Regions from separate parts of the Shewanella cyperi genome, predicted to be linked through region 2. Evidence: predicted binding sites of a transcription regulator. Region 2 holds the regulator's gene; each other region holds the start of a gene.
The links. The regulator NrdR, encoded in region 2, represses ribonucleotide reductase genes. The targets are predictions, from matches to a motif close to AAACACNANATNTNGTGTTT.

Region 1: a site for NrdR is predicted at 4,633-4,652, ahead of nrdA (class 1a ribonucleoside-diphosphate reductase subunit alpha). Genes of this name have one in related genera too.
Region 3: a site for NrdR is predicted at 4,835-4,854, ahead of nrdD (anaerobic ribonucleoside-triphosphate reductase). Genes of this name have one in related genera too.

What each region holds. Positions count from the first base shown of each region.
Region 1 is NZ_CP071501.1:2,072,509-2,082,369, forward strand. It holds gene gyrA (DNA topoisomerase (ATP-hydrolyzing) subunit A) at 1-2,607, opposite strand, end outside; gene ubiG (bifunctional 2-polyprenyl-6-hydroxyphenol methylase/3-demethylubiquinol 3-O-methyltransferase UbiG) at 3,017-3,730, shown strand; gene JYB84_RS09020 (HAD family hydrolase) at 3,723-4,397, shown strand; gene nrdA (class 1a ribonucleoside-diphosphate reductase subunit alpha) at 4,806-7,094, shown strand; gene nrdB (class Ia ribonucleoside-diphosphate reductase subunit beta) at 7,161-8,291, shown strand; gene yfaE (class I ribonucleotide reductase maintenance protein YfaE) at 8,260-8,619, shown strand; gene JYB84_RS09040 (YciI family protein) at 8,638-9,102, opposite strand; gene JYB84_RS09045 (NADPH-dependent 2,4-dienoyl-CoA reductase) at 9,206-9,861, opposite strand, start outside.
Region 2 is NZ_CP071501.1:1,093,383-1,103,243, reverse strand. It holds gene nusB (transcription antitermination factor NusB) at 1-111, opposite strand, end outside; gene ribH (6,7-dimethyl-8-ribityllumazine synthase) at 127-603, opposite strand; gene ribBA (bifunctional 3,4-dihydroxy-2-butanone-4-phosphate synthase/GTP cyclohydrolase II) at 752-1,855, opposite strand; gene JYB84_RS04655 (riboflavin synthase) at 1,979-2,632, opposite strand; gene ribD (bifunctional diaminohydroxyphosphoribosylaminopyrimidine deaminase/5-amino-6-(5-phosphoribosylamino)uracil reductase RibD) at 2,669-3,796, opposite strand; gene nrdR (transcriptional regulator NrdR) at 3,828-4,280, opposite strand; gene glyA (serine hydroxymethyltransferase) at 4,384-5,637, opposite strand; gene ettA (energy-dependent translational throttle protein EttA) at 5,862-7,529, shown strand; gene JYB84_RS04630 (HD-GYP domain-containing protein) at 7,620-8,891, opposite strand; gene JYB84_RS04625 (substrate-binding periplasmic protein) at 9,200-9,861, shown strand, end outside.
Region 3 is NZ_CP071501.1:1,544,047-1,553,907, reverse strand. It holds gene JYB84_RS06560 (VF530 family protein) at 27-437, shown strand; gene JYB84_RS06555 (hypothetical protein) at 495-869, shown strand; gene ribA (GTP cyclohydrolase II) at 939-1,556, opposite strand; gene JYB84_RS06545 (YibL family ribosome-associated protein) at 1,702-2,058, opposite strand; gene nrdG (anaerobic ribonucleoside-triphosphate reductase-activating protein) at 2,110-2,610, opposite strand; gene nrdD (anaerobic ribonucleoside-triphosphate reductase) at 2,655-4,772, opposite strand; gene rssA (patatin-like phospholipase RssA) at 5,047-6,030, opposite strand; gene JYB84_RS06525 (DEAD/DEAH box helicase) at 6,289-7,611, shown strand; gene JYB84_RS06520 (DUF3010 family protein) at 7,658-8,095, shown strand; gene JYB84_RS06515 (M48 metallopeptidase family protein) at 8,100-8,603, shown strand; gene JYB84_RS06510 (hypothetical protein) at 8,698-9,075, shown strand; gene JYB84_RS06505 (peptidoglycan DD-metalloendopeptidase family protein) at 9,145-9,861, opposite strand, start outside.

The sequences.
Region 1 (9,861 bases), 980 kb from region 2:
GCCGCCTTGGATTTCATCAATCCGCTGCAGACCGACCACGGTTTCATCCTCGGCGGTACGGATAATGGTCACACCCTGAGTGTTACGACCTATGATGGACACACCATTGGCCGGTGTACGCACCAGGGTACCCTTATCGCTGATGAGCATGATCTCGTCATTCTCACCTACCTGAACCGCACCCACTACGGCACCGTTACGCTCACTGACCTTGATGGACACTACGCCCTTGGTGGCACGGCTCTTGGCCGGATATTCCATAAGCTCGGTACGCTTACCGTATCCATTTTCGGTCACGGTCAAAATGGCACCATCGCCCTTGGGCACAATCAGGGACACTACTTTCTGACCATCTTCGAGGGCAATACCGCGCACGCCGGTAGCGTTACGGCCCATGGGGCGCACGCCCTTGAAGTTAATTTGCGGCTGACCGTTTTCATCCAGCACAGGGTTGCCGTTTTCATCTACAACGGCAACTTCTTCACCTTCCTTGAAGCGCACTACCTTGCCGGCGTCAGAGAACAACATGATCTCGTTGCTGCCATCTGTGATATCCACACCGATCAACTGATCACCATCCTTCAGGTTGACGGCAATGATACCGTTGGCCCGTGGACGGCTGTATTCGGTCAGGGCGGTTTTCTTCACTGTACCGTGAGAGGTCGCCATGATGATGAACTTGCCTTCTTCGTATTCACGCACCGGCAGAATAGCCGTGATGCGCTCGCCTTCAGACAGCGGCAGCAGGTTGATAATAGGCTTGCCGCGGGACTGACGGCTGGCGAGCGGCAATTGATATACCTTGAGCCAGTACAACTTACCCAGATCCGAGAAGCAGAGTATGGTGTCGTGGGTGTTGGCAACCAGCAGCTTCTCAACGAAGTCCTCGTCCTTCACCTTGGTCGCCGCCTTGCCCTTACCACCACGCCGCTGGGCCTGGTAATCGGACAGTGGCTGGTACTTGGCATAGCCAAGATGCGACAGGGTGACCACCACATCTTCTTCGGTGATCAGATCTTCCAGGCTGATGTCGACGGCCGAGGCATTGATTTCGGTGCGGCGGGCATCGCCGAATTGCTCGAGGATTTCCTCCAGCTCTTCCTTAATCACTTCCATCAGGCGCTCTGGGCTGCGCAGAATAAACAGCAGGCCGGCGATGATTTCGAGCAGCTCCTCGTATTCCTGGAGGATCTTTTCATGTTCCAGACCGGTCAGCTTGTGCAAACGCAGATCCAAAATCGCCTGGGCTTGTTGTTCGGTCAGGAAGTACAGACCATCACGGATACCGTACTGGGGCTCCAGCCACTCTGGACGGGCGGCATCATCACCGGCCTTTTCCAGCATGGCTTGCACGTTGCCCAAAGCCCAACCGTTTTCAATCAAACGTACCTTGGCTTCCGCCGGGCTCGGAGAAGCCTTGATCAGCGCAATGATGGGGTCAATGTTGGCCAGGGCCACCGCCAGTGCTTCCAGAATGTGGGCACGGTCGCGGGCCTTGCGCAGTTCATATACGGTTCTGCGGGTGACGACTTCACGGCGATGCAGAATAAAGGCTTCCAGCATCTCCTTGAGGTTAAACAGCTTGGGTTGGCCATTGGCCAGGGCCACCATGTTGATACCAAAAGAAGTCTGCATCTGGGTATGGGCATAGAGGTTGTTCAGCACCACCTCGCCCACTTCACCGCGCTTGATCTCGATAACGATACGCATACCGTCTTTATCGGATTCGTCACGCAGACCGCTGATGCCTTCCAGCTTCTTATCCTTCACCAACTCGGCAATCTTTTCGATCAGACGGGCCTTGTTTACCTGGTAAGGGATCTCGGTAACGATAATGCGCTCGCGACCGTTTTCTTCGGTCTCAACTTCGGCACGGGCACGCATGATGGCCTTGCCGCGGCCGGTGCGATAGGCTTCTTCGATGCCCTTGCGGCCATTGATGATGGCGGCAGTGGGGAAATCCGGGCCCGGGATGTACTCCATCAGTTGCTCAATCGGCAACTCGGGATCTTCAATCAGCGCCAGACAACCCTGAATGATTTCATTGATGTTGTGTGGCGGAATATTGGTGGCCATACCTACGGCAATACCGGAAGAACCGTTTACCAGCAGGTTGGGAATGCGAGTTGGCAGCACCGCAGGAATTTGTTCTGTGCCGTCATAGTTGGGCACATAGTCGACGGTTTCTTTGTCGAGATCGGCCAGCAGCTGATGGGCCAACTTGTCCATGCGGATTTCGGTATAACGCATGGCTGCTGCCGCGTCGCCGTCGATGGAACCGAAGTTACCCTGACCGTCCACCAGTGTGTAGCGCAGGGAGAAAGGTTGCGCCATCCGCACTATGGTGTCGTACACGGCACTGTCGCCGTGTGGGTGGTATTTACCTATAACGTCACCGACCACACGGGCGGATTTTTTGTAGGGCTTGTTCCAGTCGTTCTTCAACTCGCTCATGGCGAACAGCACGCGACGATGCACGGGTTTCAAACCGTCACGCACATCCGGCAATGCCCGGCCCACGATCACGCTCATGGCGTAATCCAGGTACGAATTCTTGAGTTCGTCTTCGATATTAATTGGCGAAATTGATGAAGCCAAATCAGTCATAAACTGCTCGATCCCCTGAAAAATAGCTGACAAGCCGGCATTCCGTGTCTTTGTCGAGCCAATAAACGTGATTTGGCATTCTAACACAGTAATTTATTGTCGGAAGCCCCTGTTTTGCATCTTGGTAACATGGGGCTCGGATTGTCCATGATATCAGGGGGGCAGATTATACTTTCACTAATAAATTCAGCGTAATATTTAAGGAATTGCCTTTAAGTACCGACAGTATTCGCGCCATAAATCCGGGGTGTTTGTAGATTAAGTATCCAATTTCAACATTAGCTGCTCATTAAAGCGCCAAATATGCCAATTAAGCGGGCAATAAAGGGCAAAGTTTGGCTTCTTAACCGGTGGCAAATCGCTATAATGGGCGCATCTTTATCCGTCTGCGAAAAAATGGACTCTATATATGTCTCAGCACGCCAATGTCGATGCCAATGAAATAGCCAAATTTGAAAAGATGGCTGCAACCTGGTGGGATCCTGAAGGTGAGTTCAAGCCCCTGCATCAACTCAATCCCCTGCGGCTCAACTATATAGACAAGACCGCCGGCGGCATTTTTGGCAAAGCAGTACTCGATGTCGGCTGTGGCGGCGGCATATTGTCAGAAAGTATGGCCCGTATCGGCGCCAGGGTGACAGGGCTGGATATGGGAGCAGAGCCTTTGGATGTCGCCAGACTGCATGCACTGGAAGCAGGCGTCAGTATTGACTATGTACAACAGACGGCTGAAGAGCACAGAGACAGTCACAGGGAAAGATATGACGTGGTCACCTGCATGGAGATGCTGGAACATGTGCCCGATCCCCAGTCGGTGATCCAGGCCTGCTGCGACATGATCAAACCCGGTGGCTGGGTGTTCTTTTCCACCATCAATCGCAATCTGCGCTCCTATGTGGAAACCATACTGGGCGCCGAGTATCTGCTGAAGATGTTACCCGTCGGCACCCATGACCACGGCAAGTTCATCAAACCTTCAGAATTGATGGCCATGGTAGACAATACCGCCCTGCTCAATCGCGACGCCCTGGGGATCCGTTACAACCCGTTAAGCGGCATGTTCGGCTATACCCAGAACCTGGACGTCAACTATATGATAGCCACGGTAAAACCTCTTGACTGATCTCCGACTGCGCCCCCAGGGGGTACTGCTTGATGTGGATGGCACCCTGGTGGATACGGCACCGGATCTGGTGCAGGCACTCAACCTGGCGTTAAGTGACTTCGGCTTGCCGGAGGTTTCCCTGGCGCAAATGCGTCATGTGGCCTCCCACGGCAGCCTGGCACTGGTTGAAGCCGGCGCGCCGACGCAGCCCCAGGCGATGAAATATGAATTGCAACAGGCGCTGCTACGGCACTATGCCCGTATCAACGGCCAGCATTGCGTGCTGTTTGCCGGCATGGCCGAACTGCTGAAAGAACTCGAACAATCAGAGATCCCTGTCGGGGTCGTTACCAATAAAGCCGCCCGCTTTTGCCGCCCCTTGATGGGATCCCTGGGAATAGAAAGCGCGCTGGTGTCCATAGTGTGCGGAGACAGCACTCTGATGGCCAAACCCAATGCGGCGCCCATGTTACTGGCGGCGCAGCAACTGGGGGTAGCGCCGGCGGATATCTGGTATTTGGGCGACGCCGAGCGTGATATGCAGGCCGCGGTAAATGCAGGCATGGCGCCGGTCCTCGCCCTTTGGGGCTATTTGGGCGAGCAAGACGATATTGACAGTTGGCCAGTGGAATATCGGCTGAATTCGCCCTTGGAGTTGGTGCAATTAATCCGCAATCGCGGCTAAATTCGCCACAGAGAATTATGACGATCTTATTGCGATCGCCCATTAAAAAAGCGATCGCACCGGATCTCAAACTGGCAAAATAATCGCCAGTCGATGTTAAGCGCAGGGAAAAATTGCCCTCTGAAGTTAGCTTCCACTAACGTTTTTTTTATCCTCAAGATATCCACAAGATCTACACCAATTTCTTACTTGCAAATGGCCCCCCACCTCACTATCTTGTATCTTAGATTTAAATAAGCACCATATCTTGTGTATTGACAGCAATCAGACACACTAGAAATGCCCCGCTTAGCCAGTACAGCTTGTCTGCCAGATGTAGGTTAACGGTATTCCAGATTGATTGTTTACAAGGATACGTACGGTGGCGCCAATCATATTTACAGTGAAAAGAACCAAGGCCTATCTTCAATGAACAGCAACATGACAGTCACAAAGCGCAGTGGCGAAAGAGAGACAATTAATCTCGACAAGATCCACCGCGTGGTTACCTGGGCAGCCAAGGGCTTAAAAAACGTTTCCGTTTCCGAAGTAGAACTGCGCTCACATCTGCAATTCTTCGATGGCATTCCAACCGAAGCCATACATGAAACCATTATCAAGGCTGCGGCGGACCTGATCTCCCCCGAGTCTCCGGATTACCAATTCCTGGCGGCCCGTCTGGCCGTGTTCCACCTGCGCAAGAAGGCCTTTGGCCAATTCGAGCCGCCCAAGCTGTACGACCATGTGGTACGCCTGGTGGAAATGGGTAAATACGATCAGCACATCCTCGCCGACTACAGCAAGGAAGAGCTGGACGTACTCGACAGCTATATCGACCACTGGCGTGACATGGACTTCTCCTATGCCGCGGTTAAACAGCTCGAAGGCAAGTACCTGGTACAGAACCGCGTGACCCACGAAGTGTATGAGAGTGCCCAGTTCCTCTATATCCTGGTGGCCGCCTGTCTGTTTGCCGGTTATCCAAAGGAAACCCGCCTGAAGTACATCAAGGACTTCTACGACGCGGTGTCGACCTTCAAGATTTCTCTGCCCACGCCGATTATGTCAGGCGTGCGCACCCCAACCCGCCAGTTCAGCTCCTGTGTACTGATCGAGTGCGGTGACAGTCTGGATTCCATCAACGCCACTGCCTCTTCCATAGTGAAGTACGTCAGTCAGCGAGCCGGTATCGGCGTCAATGCCGGTCGTATTCGTGCCCTGGGCAGCCCGATCCGTGGCGGCGAAGCCTTCCACACCGGCTGTTTGCCCTTCTACAAGTATTTCCAGACCGCGGTGAAGTCCTGCTCCCAGGGCGGTGTCCGTGGTGGCGCGGCCACCCTGTTCTACCCCATATGGCACCTGGAAGTGGAATCCCTGCTGGTACTGAAAAACAACCGCGGCGTGGAAGACAACCGTGTCCGTCATCTGGACTACGGCGTGCAACTGAACAAACTGATGTATCAGCGCCTGATCAAGGGTGAAAACATCTCTCTGTTCAGCCCCTCGGACGTACCAGGTCTCTACGATGCCTTCTTTGAAGATCAGGATGAATTCGAGCGCCTGTACCAGATGTATGAGCAGGATCCGGCCATCCGCAAGAAGACCCTCAAGGCAGTGGAACTCTTCTCGCTGATGATGCAGGAACGTGCCTCAACCGGTCGTATCTACATCCAGAACGTGGATCACTGCAACACCCACAGCCCGTTCGATGCCAAGGTGGCCCCAATTCGCCAGTCCAACCTGTGTCTGGAAATTGCCCTGCCCACCAAGCCGCTGGAAAGTGTCGATGACACCAATGGTGAAATCGCCCTCTGTACCCTGTCGGCACTGAACCTGGGCGCCATTGCCAATCTGGAAGAGCTGGAAAACCTGGCGGATCTGGCGGTACGTGCCCTCGACAACCTGCTGGACTACCAGGACTACCCCATCAAGGCGGCCCAAATAGCCTCCATGAACCGTCGTACCCTGGGTATAGGTGTCATCAACTTCGCCAACTACCTGGCGAAAAACGGCATGAAGTATTCCGATGGCAGCGCCAACAACCTGACCCACAAAACCTTTGAAGCCATTCAGTACTACCTGCTGAAGGCATCAATGAATCTGGCCAGGGAAAAAGGTGCCTGCCCTGCGTTCCATGAAACCACTTACGCCCAGGGCATACTGCCAATCGACACTTATAAGCGCGATTTGGACAAGATTTGTGACGAACCACTGCACCTGGATTGGGAAGCGCTGCGCAGCGATATCAAGCACTATGGTTTGCGTAACTCCACCCTGTCAGCGTTGATGCCGTCCGAGACCTCTTCGCAGATCTCCAATGCCACCAACGGTATTGAGCCACCCCGTGGTCTGATTTCGGTCAAGGCCAGTAAAGACGGTCAGCTCAAGCAAGTGGTACCGGATTTTGACAGCCTCAAGCACAACTATGAGTTGCTGTGGCAGATGCCAGGCAACGACGGTTACCTGCAATTGGTGGGCATAATGCAGAAGTTCGTCGATCAGGCGATTTCGGCCAACACCAACTATGACCCTGCCCGCTTTGAAGGTCGTAAGGTGCCAATGCAGTTGTTGCTCAAAGACCTGCTGACCGCCTACAAGCTTGGCGTCAAGACGCTCTATTACCATAACACCCGTGATGGTGCGACCGATCAGCACGACGACATCACCAGTGTTGAAAAAGAAGATGACGGCTGCGCCGGCGGCGCCTGCAAGATCTGATGCGCCGTCAGACAACTCTTTGGTGTTAACGGGGGCCTTTGCCCCCTTTTGCCCGGAATACGAACCATGGCTTACAGTACATTTTGTCAAACCCCCAATGACGCGACCCGCGAACCCATGTTCTTCGGTCAGTCGGTCAACGTCGCCCGTTACGACCAACAGCGTTATGAAGTATTCGAGAAGTTAATCGAGAAGCAGCTGTCCTTCTTCTGGCGTCCGGAAGAAGTGGATGTCAGCCGCGACAAGATTGACTATGCGGCTCTGCCCGATCACGAGAAGCACATCTTTATTTCCAACCTCAAGTATCAGACCCTGCTGGACTCCATTCAGGGCCGTTCACCCAATGTGGCCTTCCTGCCGCTGGTGTCGCTGCCGGAGTTGGAAACCTGGATTGAGACCTGGTCCTTCTCCGAGACCATCCACAGCCGTTCTTACACTCACATTATCCGTAACATAGTCACGGACCCCTCAGTGGTGTTTAACGACATAGTGGGCAACGAGCAGATCCTCAAGCGCGCCACCGACATTGCCGCCTATTACGACAAGCTGATCAGGCTGACCCAGGTGTACGAACTGCTGGGTGAAGGCACCCACATGATCGACGGTGAAGAGGTTCAGGTCACATTGCGGGAGCTGAAAAAGGCCCTGTACCTGTGCATGATGTCGGTCAACGCCCTGGAAGCGATACGCTTCTATGTCAGCTTCGCCTGCTCCTTCGCCTTTGCCGAGCGCAAGCTGATGGAAGGCAACGCCAAGATCATTCGCCTCATTGCCCGTGATGAAGCCCTGCACCTCAATTCAACCCAGCACATTCTCAACCTGATGCAGGGTGGCAAGGACGATCCCGAAATGGCAGAAATTGCCATTGAATGCCAACAGCAGGCTTACGATCTGTTCCTGCGTGCCGCAGAGCAGGAAAAGGAATGGGCCAAGTACCTGTTTAAAGACGGCTCAATGATCGGCCTCAATGAGCAGATCCTCTGCCAATACGTTGAGTTCATCACCAACCAGCGCATGAAGTCGGTAAACCTGCCGCAACCCTACGGTGAGCAGACCAACCCCCTGCCCTGGATGAAGAACTGGCTTGAAAGCGACGCGGTACAGGTTGCCCCCCAGGAAGTGGAAGTCTCTTCCTATCTGGTGGGTCAGATTGACGCTGCAGTTGATGAAAATGAGTTCCTCGACTTTGACCTGTAACAAGGCACCCATAGTCAGCCTCAATGGCCAGCCGGTGCTGCTGTTTAATGGACAGCAGCACACCTTGCTGCAAGCCCTTGAAGTTAAAAAGATTAAGGTGTTTTCCGAGTGCCGCAGTGGTTACTGCGGTGCCTGCAAGACCCGGGTGATCAGTGGTTCGGTGCGCTACCTGACCGAACCATTGGCCGTGCTTGGCGAAGACGAATGCCTGCCCTGTTGCTGCGTGCCCAGTAAAGATTTGGATCTCGACCTGTCTGCCAAGGGGGCCGACGTGGTCAACCGCCCTGTCAGTCTGCATCCCCAGGCCGAACATCTGCTCATCGACTGATAGCCAACACCAAATGGCTCAGATGGCCTTTTTGGCCATTTTTTTGTGCAGTTCATTCACCTCCACCAAAGCCGCGCTGCCATACCAGGGCAAGAGTTCCATCACCAGGCTTCCGGCCTGAACGGCAGGATCAGTTTCGGTCAGGGCTTTGGCCTCTTCCACGGTTCGCACGTTGAAAATGTAGATCCCCCGCAACTCACCATCATTCAAAAAAGGCCCCGCCAGCACCAGTTTACCGGCCTTGGCCATGCGGCCTATGTTATCCAGATGGGCCCGCTGCAGCTTTTCCGCCTCTTCCTTGGACCGGTCACGATTGGGCCCCTTCTTTAAAAACGCCAGCACGTATTGCTTCATACCGTACTCATCGGCACCGGCGCGCTCTGCCAGGGCCGGATCGTACTGTGAATTGTCACCGGCTACAGTGGGCATGGACAGCAATCCATTGAGCACCACAAGCGTTAACGCCGCTATCAGATGTTTCATTATCATCTCCTTGTTTTCTTGTTTGTTCTTATCAGCCAAACGTGAATTTAGCATAGCAAAACGCCCGCGGCTGCGGGCGTTTGTCAGTGAAATCAGGTTGTGACTAAATTCTTGCCGCCAATTCTGTTCCCTGGCGGATAGCGCGCTTGGCGTCCAGCTCGGCGGCCACATCGACGCCACCTATCAGGTGAACCGGCTTGCCCGTGGCCTCCATGGCGGCAACCAGCTCACGGTTCGACTCCTGACCGGCACAGAGCACCAGGGTGTCCACCGGCAGAATTTCGCTTTGCTCTCCCACCTTGATATGCAGTCCCTGCTCGTCAAACTTCTCGTAGCTGACACCGGTTTTTTCCACCACACCGTGCTGTTTCACCACGGCCCTGTGGATCCAGCCCGTGGTCTTGCCAAGGCCCTTGCCCATTTTGGAAGTCTTGCGCTGCAGCAGATACAGTTTACGCTCCGGCGAATGGGCTTTTTCCGGCGCCTTCAGGCCGCCGGGGGTGCGATATTCCTTGTCTATCCCCCACTCGTTGAGCCAGCGGTCCCTGTCCAGGGTCGCCGAGGATGTTTCGCCGAGGAAGTGGGCCATGTCGAACCCGATACCACCGGCCCCCATCAGGGCAACCCGCTCACCCACCGGCACTTCACCGCGCAGTACCTGTTGATAGGTCACCACCTTGGGAGAGTCAAAACCCGGTAAGTTCACTTTTCTCGGTACCACACCGGCGGCGATGACAATTTCATCGAAGGCTTCAGCCT
Region 2 (9,861 bases):
CTCGGTGAGGAACTCGTGTTCCACGTCCGCGACGTTGTTACCGCTCAGTTGCCATGAATAGATGGCTTGGACCGCCAGACGACGGGCCTTACGGCGCTCAGAAGGCTTCATTATTTTTCCTACTTGTTACAGCTGTGAATCGATTGCTTGCAGCACATTGACCATTTCCAGCAGACCCAGAGCAGCTTCACCGCCCTTGTTGCCTGCCTTGGTACCTGAGCGCTCAATGGCCTGCTCTATGGTATCAGTGGTCAACACACCGAAAGAAACCGGGGTATTGAATTCCAGGGAAACCTGGGCCAGACCCTTGTTGCACTCACCGGCGACGAAATCGAAGTGGGGAGTACCGCCACGGATCACAGCACCCAGGGCTATGATGCCGTCGAACTTGCCGGAGGCGGCCACTTTCTTGGCGGCCAGCGGCAGTTCAAAGGCGCCGGGTACGCGCACGACAGTGATGTTGTCATCGCTCACCTGACCGAAACGTTTCAGGGTATCAATGGCGCCCTCAAGCAGGCTCTCAACCAGAAAACTGTTGAAACGCGATACCACGATCGCCACTTTGGCAGTTTTCGCTTCGATATTACCTTGTACTATGTGCATTATCTTACCTAGTTCAGCTAAAGCACCCGGCTCGGGGCAACCAGCCTGGGCACCTTACGGCACCCGGGCAAAAAAGTGGCGCTATCATACCACAGGCTTTTGCCCCGTTCCCTATGCAATTTGTTCGAAAACGGGATTTTTGTGTGCCTTACTCGGCCACGTACTCAGTCACTTCCAGACCGAAGCCCGACAATGAATGGTACTTCTTCGGTGAGCTCAGCAGGCGCATCCTGGTGACACCCAGACTCGCCAGAATTTGTGAGCCCACACCCACACGGCGCGAGGTACCTGCCCACTTGGCGGACGCCGGTGCCTGGCCCTTGTCCTCGGCCTCGAAGGCCTTGACCTTGGCCAGGATATCGCTGCTGTGTTCACGGTTACCCAGCAGCACCAGCACCCCACCCTCTTTGGCGATGCGCTCCATGGCCACTTCCAGCGGCCAGCTGCGCTGCTGATCGCGCTCGGAGTGCAGCAGGTCGTTGAAGGTATTGGTCAGGTGCACCCGCACCAGTATGTCTTCCTTGACCTCGCCCTTCACCAGGGCAAAGTGCAGCTGGTTGTCTATGGTGTCGCGGAAGGTGTGCATTTCAAACTCACCGAAACGGGTCGGCAGGCGGCACTGGGCCTCGCGCACCACAGTGGTTTCTGTGTTGTTGCGGTATTCAATCAGATCGGCAATGGTGCCTATCTTGATGCCGTGCTTCTCGGAGAAGATTTCCAGATCAGGACGGCGGGCCATGGTGCCGTCTTCATTGAGGATTTCCACTATCACACCGGAAGGCTCAAGACCGGCCAGACGGGCCAGATCGCAACCGGCTTCGGTGTGACCGGCGCGGGTCAGCACGCCGCCATCCTGGGCCATCAACGGGAAGATATGACCGGGCTGCACCAGATCGGCGGCCTTGGCATCCTTGGCCACGGCGGCCTTCACTGTGACGGCGCGGTCGTGGGCGCTGATCCCCGTGGTCACGCCTTCGGCGGCCTCGATGGACACGGTAAAGTTGGTGGAAAACTGGGCATTGTTATTGCTGACCATCAGCGGCAGGTTCAGCTGCTGGCAGCGGGCCTTGGTCATGGTCTGGCAGATAAGGCCTCGGCCATAGGTGGCCATGAAGTTGATGGCTTCGGGAGTCACCAGCTCAGCCGCCATGATCAGGTCGCCCTCGTTTTCCCTGTCCTCATCGTCCATCAGGATAACCATTTTGCCCTGACGTATGTCCTCGATGATCTCTTCGATACTGTGTAGCGCCATTGTAAGACCTTTATTCTGTGCTAATGAATCTGTGCTATTAGATGGGGTGAATTCTAACCGGCCCCGGGCTAAAAACCAGTCCGGTGACCAAAAACCATGACGGGCGCCCACAGCGCCCGTGCCTTATCCGAGAAATCCCGAGCGCGCCAGCAGCTCCATGGTGACACCACCGCTGCCCTGCTCTTTGCCGGATTGCATCAGCCGCTCCAGATAGCGGGCAATCTGGTCCACTTCCAAGTTGACCCTGTCGCCGACACTCAGCTCAAGCAGGGTGGTTTCGCTGGCGGTGTGCGGCACTATGGTGAGGCGGAAGCGATTGCCGTCCACTTCGTTGACCGTCAGACTGACGCCATCGATAGTGATTGAGCCCTTGTGGGCTATGTAGCGCGCAAGCTCAGCCGGGGCTTCAAGCCAAAATTCGATGGCCTTGCCGAGGTTGCTGCGGGATACCACAGTGGCGCGACCATCAACGTGGCCGCTGACCAGATGACCGCCGAGACGGGTAGTTGGGGTCACGGCCTTTTCCAGATTAACCCTAGTGCCGGGGCGATAGTCACCAAAGCCGGTCAACTTGACCGTTTCGGCGGAAACATCGGCCACATAGCCGTCCTTCAGGCACTGCACCACGGTCAGGCACACGCCGTTGGTGGCTATGCTGTCGCCGAGGCGCACGTCACTGAGATCCAGCTTGCCGCTGTTGACCGTGAGGCGAATGTCATCGCCCATACGCTCCAGCCTGCTCAAGGTACCGACGGCTTCGATAATTCCGGTAAACATATACTCTGTCCTAGCTAGTGCTCTGTCCCGGGGCCTTCAGGCCGCAGCGAGTCTGAAAACAAATCTTCTGTCCTGGCCCAGGCGGCGCTCGTCCACCAAAGTCAGGGAAGGTATGGCATCCATGGTCTGGAAGTCCGGCAATTGCAGCAGATCTCGACCATGGCTGCCGAGGATCTTGGGCGCCTGGTACAACACCAGTTCATCGCACAAACCCTGCTCAACAAAACTGCCGGCCAGCTTGGCACCGGCTTCCACCAGCACCAGATTGCAGCTCTGGCCCAAGTGAGTCAGCAGCGCGGCAAGATCAATGCGGCCATCGGTCGATGGCAGCACCAGGGTGCTGACAAAATGGGGCAAGGCTTTGAGCAGCTCCGGCTCATAGGGCCTGGCCGACACCAGGATCACAGGGCTTTCGATTCCGAAGAGTTTGGCCTTGGCCGAAATGCGGCAGTTGCTGTCCAGCACCACCCGCACCGGTTGAATCAGCTCGGCCTCGGCAAGACTATTGCCCAAACCGCCGAGCTCAGCATGGCGAACATTGAGACTGGGGTCATCCGCCAGCACTGTGCCTATGCCTGTTATAAGGGCGCAGCTTTGGGCCCGGAGCCGCTGCACATCACGTCGCGCCTCAGGGCCGGTAATCCATTTGGACTCGCCGTTGGCCAGGGCCGTTTTGCCATCGATACTTGCGGCCAGCTTGACCCGCACATAGGGGCGTTTGCGCTCCATACGCGATAAAAATCCCGGGTTCAGGCTGCGGGCATCGCCTTCCAGCAGGCCGGATTCCACCTCGATACCGGCATCCTGCAATAGTTTAATGCCGCGACCGGCCACCTCGGGATTGGGATCTGTCATGGCCACCACCACCCGCTTGAGGCCGTGCTCAATCAGCGCCTTGGCGCAGGGGGGCGTGCGGCCGTAATGGCTGCAGGGTTCCAGGGTGACGTAAGCTGTGGCGCCGCGGGCCTTGTCGCCCGCCTGGCGCAGGGCATGGACCTCGGCGTGGGGGCCGCCGGCACGTATATGCCAACCCTCGCCCACTATGGCGCCGTCGCTATCCACTATGACGCAACCCACATTGGGGTTGGGGCGGGTGGTGTAACTGCCGCGCCGCGCCAGCATGATGGCGCGGCTCATCATTTGGGTATCGGTTGCAGACCACATAACACTATGCCTGTTATCTGTTTTGATGAGATTAGTTCTTTTGCAGCCTGGCGATGGCCTCACCGAACTCGGACACGTCTTCGAAGGCGCGATACACAGAAGCAAAGCGGATATAGGCCACTTTGTCGAGTTCAATCAGGCTGTCCATCATCAGGTTGCCAATCATTTCCGATGGCACTTCCCGCTCGCCGGTGGCGCGCAGGGTGGATTTAATCTTGGTCAGGGCTTCTTCTATCTGATCCATGGACACCGGGCGTTTTTCAACCGCCCGCAGCATGCCGCCGCGCAGCTTCTCTTCATCGAAGGGCTGACGGCTGCCGTCACGCTTGATGACCCTGGGCATCACCAGTTCGGCACCTTCAAAGGTGGTGAAGCGCTCGTGGCACTCGGTGCACTCCCGCCGCCGCCGTACCTGATGCCCTTCCCCCACCAGCCGTGAGTCTATGACCTTGGTATCGGTTGCGTTGCAAAATGGGCAGTGCATGGGGCCTCCTGGTGCGGAAACTGGACTAATTGGAGCAAAAACGGAGCAAATAAAATGGCCGCTTGAGCAGCGGCCATGAGTGTATCCTATTCAGGTTAAAAGGTTAACCGTAAACAGGGAAACGGGCGCACAGTTCCAGTACCTGACCTTTCACGCGCTCGATAACTGCGTCGTCTTTGGCATTGTCCAGCACGTCACAGATCCAGCCGGTCAGTTCACGGGCTTCGGCTTCCTTGAAACCGCGGCGGGTGATGGCCGGAGTACCGATACGGATACCCGAGGTCACAAAGGGTGAACGTGGGTCGTTTGGCACTGAGTTCTTGTTGACCGTGATGTTGGCGCGGCCCAGGGCTGCATCGGCTTCTTTACCGGTCAGATCGCGACCGATGAGATCCAGCAGCATCAGGTGGTTGTCGGTACCGCCGGAAACTATCTTGTAGCCGCGGGACTTGAACACTTCCACCATGGCCTTGGCGTTGGCCACAACCTGCTGTTGGTATACCTTGAATTCTGGCTCCAGGGCTTCCTTGAAGGCCACGGCTTTACCGGCGATCACGTGCATCAGAGGACCACCCTGACCACCAGGGAATACCGCAGAGTTCAGCTTCTTGTACAGCTCTTCATCGTCGGCAGCAGAGATGATCAAACCACCACGGGGACCGGCCAGGGTCTTGTGGGTGGTAGAAGTCACCACGTGGGCGTGTGGCACGGGGTTGGGGTACACACCGGCGGCAATCAGACCGGCCACGTGGGCCATGTCAACAAACAGGTAGGCGCCAATCTTGTCGGCGATTTCACGCAGCTTGGCCCAGTCAACTATGCCCGAGTATGCGGAGAAGCCACCGATGATCATCTTGGGCTTGTGCTCCAGTGCCAGGCGCTCCAGCTCAACGTAGTCAATCTTGCCGGCTTCATCGATGCCGTAAGGAATGATGTTGTACAGCTTGCCTGAAAAGTTCACCGGTGAACCGTGGGTCAGGTGGCCACCGTGGGCCAGGTTCATACCCAGTACTGTGTCACCGGGTTGCAGCAGAGTCATGTATACGGCCATGTTGGCCTGGGAGCCGGAGTGAGGCTGCACGTTGGCGAAAGTGGCACCGAACAGTTCCTTGGCACGCTCAATGGCCAGGGTTTCCACTACGTCGACATACTCACAACCACCGTAGTAACGCTTGCCGGGATAACCTTCTGCGTACTTGTTGGTCAGCTGTGAACCCTGAGCCTGCATCACGCGGGGAGAGGTGTAGTTCTCGGAGGCGATAAGCTCAATGTGCTCTTCCTGACGCAGGGTTTCGTCCTGGATCGCCTGGAACAGCTCGGGATCATAGTCGGCAATATTCATGGTTTTGTTCAGCATTGGTCACTCCAGCTGGCAAATCTTATAGGTAGGGTTGCGCGGTATTCTACTCTGCAAACGGCTTCAAGCCCAGCCGCATGATGATGAAAATCCGTCTCACAGCCAATGACTGTGTTTCATGATGAAAACAGTTCCGCAGTGAAGCTATTCCCCGGCAGCCATCTGGCAGTAACAGAGGCAAATTGGTAAACTGCCGACAATTTTTTTGGATCAGAGAATCTTTCATGGCTCAGTTCGTTTACAGCATGCTCAGGGTCGGCAAGATAGTGCCGCCCAAGAAGCAAATTCTTAAAGACATTTCATTGAGTTTCTTCCCCGGCGCCAAGATTGGTGTTTTGGGTCTGAACGGCTCGGGTAAGTCCACTTTGCTGCGCATCATGGCCGGCCTGGACACGGAAATTGAGGGTGAAGCCCGCCCCATGCCGGGTCTGAAAATTGGTTACCTGCCCCAGGAACCAAAACTGAACCCGAACCAGACGGTGCGTGAAGCCATAGAAGAAGCGGTACACGAGGCCAAGAATGCCCTCAAACGTCTGGACGAAGTGTACGCCGCCTACGCCGATCCCGATGCCGACTTCGATGCCCTGGCACGGGAGCAAGGGGAGCTGGAAGCCATCATCCAGTCCCAGGATGCCCACAACCTGGACCATATCCTCGAGCGCGCCGCCGACGCCCTGCGTCTGCCGGATTGGGACGAGAAAATCGAGGTGCTGTCAGGTGGTGAACGCCGCCGGGTGGCCCTGTGCCGCCTGCTGCTGGAAAAGCCGGAGATGCTGCTGCTCGACGAACCCACCAACCACCTGGATGCCGAATCCGTGGCCTGGCTGGAGCACTTCCTGCAGGAATATGCCGGTACTGTGGTAGCCATTACCCACGACCGTTACTTCCTCGACAATGCCGCCGGCTGGATCCTGGAACTGGACCGCGGTGAGGGTATTCCCTGGCAGGGTAACTACTCCAGCTGGCTGGAACAGAAAGATGCCCGTCTGAAGCAGGAGGCCGCCACCGAAAGCGCCCGTCAAAAGACCATTGCCAAGGAATTGGAATGGGTGCGTCAGGGTGCCAAGGGCCGTCAGTCAAAGGGCAAGGCCCGTATGAACCGCTTCGAAGAGCTGAACAGCTCGGATTACCAACGCCGCAACGAGACCAACGAGCTGTTTATTCCGCCCGGGCCTCGTTTGGGTGACAAGGTTATTGAGGTGAACAACCTGACCAAGAGCTATGGCGACAGGGTACTTATCGACAACCTGTCCTTCTCTGTGCCCAAGGGCGCCATAGTCGGCATTATCGGTGCCAACGGTGCCGGTAAATCGACCCTGTTCCGCATGCTGACCGGCACAGAGCAGCCCGACAGCGGCAGCATAGATCTGGGTGACACTGTACAGCTGGCGTCGGTTGAGCAGTTCCGCGACTCAATGAACGACAAGAATACCGTGTGGCAGGAAATCTCCGGCGGCCAGGACATCATGCGTATCAACAACCTGGAGATCCCAAGCCGTGCCTACGTGGGCCGCTTCAACTTCCGCGGCGCCGATCAGCAAAAGATCATCGGCACCCTGTCCGGTGGTGAGCGCAACCGGGTGCACCTGGCCAAGCTGCTGCAAGCCGGCGGCAACGTGCTGCTGCTCGACGAACCCACCAACGATTTGGACGTGGAAACCCTGCGCGCCCTGGAAGAAGCCCTGTTGGAATTCCCCGGCTGCGCCATGGTTATTTCGCACGACCGTTGGTTCCTCGACCGTATCTGTACCCATATCCTCGACTACCGCGACGAGGGTCAGGTGAACTTCTACGAAGGCAACTACACAGAGTACTCTGCCTGGCTTAAGAACACCTATGGCGCCGATGTAGTTGAACCGCACAGGCTCAAGTACAAGCGCATGACCAAGTAAGCGCTTGCCTCAGGCATAAAAAGGAGACCTTAGGGTCTCCTTTTTGTTGGCGCGTTTCGGCTCAGTCAGTGGCTCTGAATAGCAAGGGGCTTAACCTTCGTGTGCCAGCAGGTCGAGGATTTCCTGCATATCCAGGTTGAAGTCATCGGCACGGACACATTTGACTATCAGGTCATCGGTCACGGTAGCCAAATCTATGTCCTCACCCACCTCGAAGCGCTTGGGGCTGATGTGATAGAAGGGTCTGACCCTGGGACGGATAGGGTCGTGAGCATTGCGGCTTTCCACTATCGCCAGACGGTTTGACTCCAGCTGCACCACAGAGCCCACGGGATAGACCCCCATGCAGCGGATGAATTGATCCACCAACTCGGCATCCAGCTCATTGTTGGCCGCCAGCGCCCGCAGAATATTGAAGGCCTTCACCTGGGAATAGCCATCCTTGTAACAGCGGTTGGCAGTCAGGGCATCGAAGATGTCGCAGATGCTGATCATGCGGCCGTAGCGGCTGATTTGCTCGCTGCTGACACCCATGGGATAACCCTTGCCGTTGAGTTTCTCGTGGTGCAGCGCCGCCACCTCCAGGCTCAAGGGGCTCAGGCCCGGGGTTTTGCGCATGATGGCGATGGAGTGACTGGCGTGTGACTTCATCAGCTCAAACTCGGCATCGCTCAGCTTGCCGGGTTTGTTGAGTATGGCGTCAGGCACCATTATCTTGCCCACATCGTGCAGATAGGCACCTATGGCCAGTTGCTGAATGATGTCCTTGTCCAGCTTCAGATACACGGCAAACATGGTCATCAGCACCGACACCGCCACCGAGTGTTCCAGCAAATATTCGTCTTTTTTACGGATGTTGATTACGCAGGCCAGGGCATCGGGATTGTTGAAGATCACCTCGGTGGATTCAGAGGTGATCTTGTTCACCGAGGGCATGTCCAGCGGCAGGCCGTGCTGGGCATTGTGAAACAGCCCCTTTTGGATGGCCTTGGACTCATCGAAAACCTGCTTGGCCTTGATGATCTCTTCCTTGGCCAGCCCGCGAGATCCACTCTTTCCGGCACCCGGCACAGCTGCCGATGCAGTGGCAGGCTTGGGCGTCTTGACTTCCCGGGGAGCGACCGTTTTTTTCAGCGGCGCCGCCTGGGTCTCAGTGGACGCTTGAGCGACAAGGGGCTCTGCGTCGCGGGTTTTGCTGCCATCGATTAACAGCCGCTCCACCCCCTTGCGTCTTAGGGCCTCAATAACACGTTCGCTCTCCAGCCACCCCTGGCTGCGGAGACGAAACTTGTCTTTTGGCGCGGTGATTTCAACGACGTACATGCCGACGCTGACTTCTGCAATGTTATGTTCTTTAAGCATAAATCCACATCCAATGTCACTGTTTCAGCTGGCCGTTCCTTGCCGGGCCGACAACAATCCCGAGGTTGATTGGTGCAGTATGACCTAACTGGATACGCGACTCAAACAGCCTGTGCAGCCCAAGCCCACTAAACCAATATGATTTTGAGATGTCTCGTTTACAGCAGCCATTTTTCTAACCAAAGACGGCTTAATCACTTTCACTCAATTTGCGATATGCTGCATTCAATATGCGCAATTTGTTGCTGTTGTTCCTTCTGGATGCGGGTTATTATTCGCAGCAAATGGACAGGACTACAGGGACAGTCATGCGCATCATTTTCCTCCTTTTTCTCTCTCTGCTGACCCAGGCTGTCGGCGCCAATCAAACCTCATTGCAATTGGCGGCGGAAGACAGTTGGCCCCCCTTCGCCGATGATGCCGGTCGCGGCTTGTCCCATGAACTTATCAAACGTGCCTTTGCCAAAAGCGGTGTTAAGGTCGACTCCCTGGTGGTGCCCTATTCCCGTGCCCTGATGATGGCCGAAAAAGGCCAGGTGGATGGGGTGTTCAATGTGGCCCGTCAGCAAAGCACGGAAGACAGGTTTGTATTCGGCGCAACGCCCTTGTTTGTGGCCAAGGCTTCCTTCTATGAATACCGCCAGCGTCCCCTGCCCGCCCGTGATAAACACCTGCTCCCCGTGGGGACTGTGATAGGGGTGATGGAAGGATATGAATACGGCGACGAGTTTGCCTCCCTGAAAAACCTGCGGTTGCTGGAGGTGAGCAGTCAGCAGCAGCTGATTAACCTGTTATTGTGCGGCCGCATTCAGGGGGCTGTGATGTACGATCTGGTGGCCAGCCAATACCTGAAGCGCATGGGGGTGGAGGACGAGATAGTGCCGGCCTTCGCCAACCATGAGAGCAATATTTATCTGGCCTTCTCCCGCACTTTACCCGCTGCTGCAGAGTTGGCCGCCAGTCTGGATGC
Region 3 (9,861 bases), 450 kb from region 2:
CCACCGGCCCGTCAAACAGAGCCCACATGTCCGAACAACCCAAAAATCCACTTCACGGCCTGACACTCAAACACATTCTGGAGTATCTGGTAGCTGAGCTCGGTTGGCCTGCTCTGGCACAGCGCATTGCCATACGCTGCTTCAGCCAGGATCCCAGCATCAAATCCAGTCTGACTTTTTTACGTCGCACCCCCTGGGCCAGGGAAAAAGTCGAGCATTTGTACCTTGAGTGTCACGGCCAGCCGGTCCCGATGGCCAGGGTTGAAGCACACTCAGCGCAAACGAAACACCCGGCCCAAACGAAACACACTGCTCAAACAAAACACATAGCCAAGGCCAAACCGGCCGACAAAGAGGCGCCTGCCGGTAAAAGCACCACCAAGCAGGAGTATGTCAGCGGCGCTGTCAACGCCGATATCTGGGGCAAACGCAGCTAAAGCCAGGCACCCGATTGGCCGATAACCTGATATTGGAGTCCAAGAAAGGGTTGTGTCATGGCCATGTTGATTTCCCCTGCGTCCGCCCTGCCTGGCGTGGTGCCTGCATCCAGGCTCAATCAGGCAAGTGAGCCAAGCAAAGACCTGGTCCGGGCCCTGAATATTGCCGAAGCCTTTGGTGCCAGCCGTGAGGCCACCTCTGAACTAAACCGTCAACAGGAACACCAGGATCCCCTCGAGCAACAAATTGCCAAGCTTAAGGTTCGCCTGCAGGAGTTAAACAAAGAATTACAGCAGCTCAGAGGCAACCACTCGGACAGTGCCGAACACAGACGAGAACAGCTTGGGCGTGAATTGACCGAGCTAAATGCCAGGCTGCTTGCGCTGACGGGGGAGCAGCTGAAAGCAGCCCGACGGGGCAAGGGAGCTTAGCCCGGACCCTATAAAAAATCAGCGCCATAAGGCGCTGATTTTTATTCATATGTGAGCACTGAAACACATTCAGTCCTGATGGTCATCGTTAAAATGGACCTCGGACATCATATGCCCCAGGGCATCGGATTTGGTCTTGAGGTAGGCCTCGTTATAACGGTTCTTACCCACCTGCAACGGCACCCGCTCCACCACGTCCATGCCCACATCCTGCATAGCCTTGACCTTGCGCGGATTATTGGTCATCAAACGCACCTGGGTGACACCTATATGGGCCAGCATGGGGGCTATCATGTCATATTTACGCATATCGGCCGCAAAGCCCAGACGCTCATTGGCTTCGACGGTATTGGCACCCTGATCCTGCAACTCATAGGCGCGGATCTTGTTGAGCAAGCCTATACCACGCCCTTCCTGACGCAGATAAAGGATAAAACCACAACCGGCTTCGGCAATGTTTTGCATGGCGGTCTGCAATTGGAAACCACAGTCACAGCGCAGGCTGAACAGGGCATCCCCGGTAAGACATTCGGAGTGGATCCGCCCCAGCACCGGGGTCTTGGCGTCCAGCTCACCGTAAGTCAGCGCCACATGTTCCTTGCCGGTCTCGGTATCTTCAAAACCGTGCATGGCAAAGATGCCCCAAGGGGTAGGCAATTTGGAAGTGGCGACGTATTTTATCGACATGTTTCAACCTTCACGACAGCTCTCATTCCATGAGACAGCTGAAATCCCTGACAAAACAGACGGCGCCGACAACTGCGGCGCCTCGGGAGCCCTATTCTAAGCACTTTTGGCTGGTACAGGAATACCCAAGTGGATAACTGGGATATCAGAAAGGTTTGGGTGCAAAACCCGTCACCTCGGTCAGGCCCATCTGCCTTCCCAGGGCCGTCATGGGATGAACCACCACCAGTCCCTTGACCGACTTTTTCAGCTTACCCATGTCGGCCTGCTCGGCCTTGGTGATGGCGCGCCTGAACGGCAAATCCTTGACTTCACCGGCCTGTTTGCCCAGTTCCCGGGTTTGTTGCTGTTTGACACTGGCGATGCGTTTAGTCAGGGCCGCCATTTCCTGCTTGAACTGCGCTACCACATGCTGATCGCCCCGCTGCTCGGCAGCGGCGAGCTTGCGGCGGAATTTATCGAGCTTATCGTTAAGCTCATGCAGTTCTTGTTTCAAATTCATGCTGTTACCTATTCAATACCTTAATGCACCTGCGTGGTGCCAAGGGAGGCATTATAACAGCGAAGCGCCTGCCTGGCGTGAATTATTTGGCTTGAGGGTCAACACCCGCTGGTTGCTGCTGCCGCGCCAGGGCAATCCCGGTGACAGCAACTCCTGCACAAAGGGGCCATCCACCAGCACGTCCACCAGCTCGACCACAGCGCGCTGTGCGTCACTCAGGTTTTCATGGACATAGCCGGTCCAGAGCCAGACATCCTTGCCCGGGCATTCCCGCTGCACCCGCTGCAACAAGGCGCCAACGGCGGCCAGATTGGCCGGATGCAGGGGATCGCCACCGGATAGGCTGAGGCCCCGGCGAGGGATTCGCGTGTCGTTGAGATCGTGGATCAGGGTATCGGCCATGGCCTTATCGAACACCTGCCCGCTGCGCAGATCCCAGGTGGACTGGTTATAGCAACCGCGGCACTGGTGTTCGCAGCCGGCCACAAACAGCGTCACCCGGGTACCCGGACCATTGACCACATCGAGCGGATAGTATTTGTGGAAGTTCATCTGTGCGCCCTCGGGGGCGCCAAAGCGCCCCTTGTGGTTCAGGATTAAAGGTGTTTGACCCGGCGTTTAACCTCTTCCTGCTTGCCATGGTTAAACGGCCTGGCGTCCGGGCTGCCAAGGTAACCGCAGACCCGACGGGTCACAGATACCCGGCTCGGTTCATGGTTGCCACAGGAGGGGCAGACGAAACCCTTGCTGGTACAGGAAAACTCGCCGGTAAAGCCGCAGTCGTAACATTCATCGATGGGCGTGTTGGTGCCATAGTAAGGTACCCGGCTATAGCTGTAGTCCCACACGTTCTCCAACGCTTCCAGGTTGTGCTGCATGTTGGGGTATTCGCCGTAACAAATGAAGCCCCCGGTGGCCAGCAGTGGATATGGCGCCTCGAAATCAATCTTGTCGTAGGGCGTGACCTTCTTTTCCACATCGAGGTGGAAACTGTTGGTGTAATACCCCTTGTCGGTGACACCGGGGATCACCCCAAACTCACTGGCATCTATCTTGGCAAAACGGCTGCACAGGCTCTCGCTGGGAGTGCTGTAGAGACTGAAGCCATAACCGGTTTCGGCCTTCCAGCGCTTGGTGGCCGCCTGCATATGAGCCACTATGTCGAGCGCCTTTTGCCGCAGCCGGGCCGAATCGTAAAGGTGCTCTTCGGTGCCATAGAGGGCATTGATGGTTTCATGCAGACCAATATAGCCAAGGGATATTGAGGCGCGGCCGTTTTTGAAAATAGGCGCGATATCATCATCGGCCTTGAGCCTGACGCCGCAGGCGCCTTCCATATAGAGGATCGGCGCAACCCTGGCCTTGACCCCCTGCAAACGCTCGATACGGGTGTCGAGTGCCGTCCTCGCCGTGGCCAGACGTTCATCCAGCAGGCGGAAAAATTCACTCTCATCGCCCTTGGCCAGCAAGGCAATTCGGGGCAGGTTGAGGCTGACTACCCCCAGGTTATTACGGCCTTCGTGTTTGAGCTCACCATTTTCCACATAAACCCCGAGGAAACTGCGACAGCCCATGGGAGTTTTAAAGGAGCCGGTCACCTTCTCCACCTGCTCGTAATTGAGGATGTCGGGATACATGCGCTGGGATGCACACTTCAGCGCCAGTTGCTTGATGTCATAGTTGCAATCGCCGGCCTTGTGGTTAATCCCATCGCGAATGGCAAATACCAGTTTGGGGAATACCGCCGTCTTGCGATTACGTCCCAGGCCTTCGAGCCGCACCTGCAGGATTGACTGTTGGATTAACCGTGATTCCCAGCGGGTTCCGAGGCCAAAGCCAAAGGTGACAAACGGGGTTTGGCCATTGGCGGTGTGCAGGGTATTGACCTCGTACTCCAGGGACTGGAATGCGTCGTGGCACTCTTTCTCTGTCAGGGCGATGGCGTAATCCTTGGCATCCTTGACACCCCAGGTCAGCGCGGTTTGGTAATGCTTCTCGTAGCTCTTGGCCACAAAGGGCGCCAGCACTTCATCGATGCGGTTGATTGTGGTGCCACCATAAATATGGCTTGCCACCTGGGCTATGATTTGCGCCGTTACCGCCGTGGCGGTGGAAATGGATTTTGGAGTCTCAATCTCGGCATTGCCCATTTTGAAGCCCCGGGTCAGCATGCCCTCCAGATCGATGAGCATACAGTTGAACATGGGGAAAAATGGTGCGTAATCAAGATCATGATAATGAATATCACCGGCCTCGTGGGCGGCCACCACATCCTTGGGCAGAATATGGCGCTTGGCATAGTGCTTGGCTATGATGCCGGCCAGCAGGTCCCTTTGGGTAGGGATGACCTTGGAGTCCTTGTTGGCATTTTCATGCAACAGGGCGGCGTTGGTCTGCTCCACCAGTGAGCGGATCTCCTGATTGAGTCTGCTGCTGGCCTCGCGGCACACGTCCCTGTCGTGACGGTACTCAATATAATGGCGGGCGACCTCCTTGTAGGGGCCTTCCATCAGACAGTTTTCCACCGCCAACTGCAGCTCGTGGATGTGCACCTGCTGCAGGTGACTGACACCGGCATGCACCACTGCCGCCACTGTGGCGGCGTAGTCCACGTCCTCAATCCCCTCATGGGCAGAGGCCGCCATCACGGCATCACGGATACGGGTTTCATCAAACGGGGCTTGGCAACCATCCCTCTTTATCACGACCGGCATCTTCATTCCCTCTTGGCTCTGTTGAAATATGCACCACATCATCTAGTGCTTTATATAGGCACAAACACAATATGTTGCGTATTAAGCGGCAAAGTGAATGACAATACCTTGATCTGGATCATGTAAGAAAACGCCTGTTGTCACAGGCAAAAATAAGCGATATTTTCGCTTCCAAGCCCTTGACCGAGCCGAATCCCACGGGTAGGAAAGCCGCCCTTTAAGACTGCTTCCGACAAAAATATCAGCTGCAAGTATTTGAATTTAAAATGCTTGCTTATCGGCCCAGGGCTGCTTCAATCAAATGTGCCGACGCCATGACCGCGGCCTCACCGGCGGCAATGGCTTCCCTGGCTCGATGGAACTCCATGGTGCCTATATCATTGACCTTGGGCAGCAGGCAGACATCGGGCGGATCCCCCATCAAGCGGGCCCGCTTGTGTCTTTGTTCGAGGATTTCCATGGACTGCGACATCACCGCCCACATGCCGGGATCGGAGTTATTTCCAAGGGCAAATTTGTCGCTGAGACTGGAGACGTATTCCTTGCCGCGGGCGAGCAAATCCATAAAGCCATTGCCCTGGGATTCCAGGGCCCGGGACTGCTCCAGCGCCGACGAGGTCTCGCTGCGGATCTCAATCGGAAATTCCGCATTGCGTTGGCGCCTGTGACCACTGAGATCGACTGCAATAACCACATCCACATCCATGGCGCGGCACACAGACACGGGCACAGGATTGACTACGGCACCATCCACCAGCCAACGCTCCCCCAGGCGCACCGGCGGCAAAATGCCGGGCATGGAGCAGGAAGCCCGCACCGCCTGGCGCAAATCGCCGGCGCGGATCCAGATTTCCTGGCCGCTGTAGAGATCCGTGGCCACGGCCGCAAAAGGAATGGCAAGGGCCTCAATCTGCAAGTCGCCAATGTGTGATTGCAACACATCAAACACCCGCTCGCCGCCGATAATGCCACCGCGGCGCCAGCTTAAATCCATCAGCCCAAGGACATCCCAGCTGGAAAATCCACTGACCCAATTATCCAATTCCTGCAAGCGGCCATTGGCATAGGCCGCCCCCACCAGGGCACCGACCGAACAACCGGCCACCTTATCGGGCTTCACCCCCAGTGCCAACAAGGCCTTCAGAACCCCAATGTGGGCCCAGCCCTTGGCGGCACCGCTGCCCAATGCCAGCCCTATGGTGGGGGGCTTGGAGCTTGTATGCTTGCTGGTGCTGTTGGGGCCTGGCTTTGGGGTCATATGCTACGTCCTTTTGTGATACCGCTCAGGTGGCAACTCCGGCGCGAATTGCCTGAATCCCATCAAGGTTAACAGCTTGGCGGGCGCATGAAAACGGCCACGACAGCAAGCAATTAGCTCAGGCAAAGCCGATGTTCACCGGCAGACTTTTGTCCGACGGGGCTCATAAAGTTCGTGGCCGGGGCGCCAACTTGAGGGTATAATGTCCGGCTGAAATTTTTACCCGTGCCAAAAGCGCACGCCAACGGAGCCCTTCCTTTGCAATTTAGTGATTTTTCCCTCGACAAGCGTCTGCTGCAGAGCCTGAAACACATGGGGATAGAAACCCCCACAGCCGTCCAGGCCGGGGCCTTGCCCATCGCCCTCGCCGGCAAAGACTTGATGGCCTCATCCAAGACGGGTTCGGGGAAAACCCTGGCATTTTTGCTGCCGGCGTTGCAAAGGGTCATAGCGACCCGGGCACTGAGCAAGAAAGATCCGCGGGTGTTGATCCTGCTGCCGACCAGGGAACTGGCCAATCAGGTTTATGCCCAACTCAGGCTCTTGGTGGCCAATACCCAGTACCGGGCTGCCAGCATTCTGGGTGGGGAAAACTTCAACGATCAGGCCAAGGCACTGGCAAAGGAACCGCATTTTATAGTCGCCACCCCCGGACGCATTGCCGATCATCTGGCCCAGCGTCATCTGTTTCTCAATGGTCTGGAGCTGCTGATCCTGGATGAAGCAGACCGTATGTTGGATCTTGGCTTTGCACCCCAGCTCAGGGCCATCCATGCCGCCGCTGACCACAGACGGCGTCAAACCCTGATGTTTTCCGCCACCCTGGATCACAACGAGATCCATGCGCTGGCGGCCGAATTGCTCAACAATCCCGAGCATCTGGCCATAGATGCGGTCCACAGTGGTCACAAGGATATCAGTGAGCAGATTTTCCTTGCCGATCACCTTGACCACAAGGAAGCCCTGCTGCTTAAGCTGCTCGAGAGCCATCCCCATAAGCAGGCCATCATCTTTACCGCCACCCGCAGTGATACCGAGCGCCTGTCACAGCTGTTGCAGTCCAAGGACATCAAGGCTGCGGCCCTGTCCGGTGAGTTGCGCCAAAACCAGCGCAACCAGATCATGGATCAGTTCAGCCGCGGTCAGCAGCAGGTGCTGGTGACCACAGATCTGGCTTCCCGCGGTCTGGATCTGCTCAATGTGTCCCTGGTGATTAACTTCGACATGCCCAAGTTTGCCGAAGAATATGTGCATCGCATCGGCCGCACCGGTCGTGCCGGTAACCAGGGCGATGCGATTTCCCTGGTGGGCCCCAAGGATTGGGACAATTTCCTGGCGGTACAAAAACTGCTGCGCCGTGAATTTGATTTCAGCACCCTGGAGGGACTGGAGCCCAAGTTCAAGGGATTGGCGCCGAAAAAGCCGTCCCGCAGCAAGCCGGCTGCAACGGCCAAACCCAAAAGCAAACGTCCAGCCAAGACCAACGCGCCAAAAACCGCGCCCAAGCGGGACAAACGCTTTATTTCCGGCGTGGATGTGGGTGATGCGCCCATGGTCAAACGCAAAACACCGGCAGCCTGATGCCGACAGAATTCCAGTTTAAAATCAATTTATTAATAGGTGTAACATGAAAGTATGTGGCGTTGAACTCAAGGGCAGCGAAGCCATTATCAGTCTGCTGAGTAATGAAGGTGATACCTTCAATGTACCGGAGTGCCGCAAACAGTCCTTCACTGTCTCGGCATCCGAAACCCAGGAGGCCATCAGTGAGTTCCATTTTGCCTTCAAAAAGCTGATGGAAGACTACAAGGTGGAACACCTGGTCATCATCAGTCGCGAGCAAAAAGGCAAGCTGGCAGGCAGTGCCACCAGCTTTAAGCTTGAGGCCGCCATTCAGCTGGCTGGATTACCCGTGACCCTGTTGTCTCCTGTCAGCATCAAGGAACAGCTCAAGCGCAACCCGCCCCAGGTGGATTACGATGCGCTGGATCTGAAACGCTTCCAACTGCCGGCGTTCGAGGCCGCCTACGCCTACATTAACGGCCGCATCTACGGCAAGCTCTGAGCCGATGCAATCCCTGCCCTATCTAGCCCATTACAGCGACAGTATTCGCCGGCAAGTATCAGACTTGCTGGCGGATAATAAACTGGGTCAGGTATTGGGCCGTCGCTACAGTGCCGAACACGAGATCCGCAGCGATAAGGCACTGTACGATTACACCCAGGCGCTGAAAAGCCGCTTTATGAAAAAGTCCCCCCCCATAGCCCGGATCTGCTTCGACGATAAGCTCACCCTCAAACATCAGGCCCTGGGTCTGCACAGTTTCGTGTCCCGGGTTCAAGGGCAAAAGCTCAAGGCCAAACATGAGATCCGTATTGCCGGGCGCCTCAAGCAGGCACCGGAGCCCTTGCTGCGCATGGTGGTGGTGCACGAACTGGCGCACCTCAGGGAAAAAGAGCACAACAAGGCCTTTTACCAGCTCTGCTGCCACATGGAGCCGGACTATCATCAATTGGAATTCGATCTCAGGCTGCTGCTGACCGCCATCGACGCCAACCAATCACCTTTTTAATCCTGTGACCTGTTCCGCGTATTCAGCAACAAAACTTGACTGATAATGGTTTTCATTTAGAATTCAACCCAATCCAAGCAGCCGGGTTGTTTTCATGGCCAAACTCAGCAAAATCATCAAAAAGCTTTGTAAAAAGCATGCCAGAAAGGCCGTGCGCAACAAGGCGACTACCCTGATTGGCAAAGCCCGCAAGCATAAGGTGAAGGAACTGAAACAGACCTGGATGGCAGAGCTGCTGACCCAGGGCTGCGACAGCACAAAGGCCGCCCGCAAATATCTGAAACAGGCCAGTCGCATTTCAATTGCGGCCAATGATCCGGCGCCGACAATCCTGTGTCTTACCCCCGCAACCAGTGCCCGCAGTTTTGCTCTTAAGCCTTTCAAAGCCTCCCCCTGCTCAGGCTGCGCGGCCCGCCGTGGTGGTCTGTGCCAGTGTGCCCTCAAGTACGCCAGGCGCAACAAGGCCAGCTGAACCCGGATCTTTGCATAAAAAAAGCAGCCAACAGGCTGCTTTTTTATGGCGAAACAATGGCCGAAACTCTTATCCCAAACGCATCAATGCCTGCCGCTCCCGCACCAGAGAACTGAACTGGGCCAGCTCTTTGGCGCTCAGTTGGCTGGCCATGGGAATATTGGCTTTCATGGGGTCAACCGGTTTGCCGTTGACGTGGAATTCATAGTGCAGGTGTGGCCCGGTTGAACGGCCGGTATTGCCGGACAGCGCTATCACCTGGCCACGGCTGACGCGTTGTCCCTTGTGCACCAGCGCCTTTGACAGATGCAGATAACGGGTGCGGTACTTGTTACCGTGCTCTATGACTATGTATTTCCCGGCAAACTGGTGATCTGTCACCATCACGACCACACCATCCCCCGGTGCCACCACCTTGGTGCCTATGGGCGTCGCATAATCGGTACCGTTGTGTGGCGCTACATGGCCGGTGACCGGATTCTTACGTTTCGGATTGTAGTGCGAAGTCAGTTTGTACTGCTTTGTCAGCGGAATGCGCTGGAAGGCCCTGGCCAGGCTCTGACCCTGCTGGTCGTAGAAGTTGCCATCGGAATGCTGGAACGCTGTGATATGACTGCGACCACTGTCGATGCTGATCCCGAGGATTTGGCTGTTACCTGTGGATTCGCCTTCCACGAATTGATCATTGAGCAGTACGGAAAAGCTATCACCGGCACGCAGGTCCCGGGCAAAATTGAGCTTCTCCTTCAGCAGGGTTTCCACTTTCTGGATCTCGGCTGCACCCAG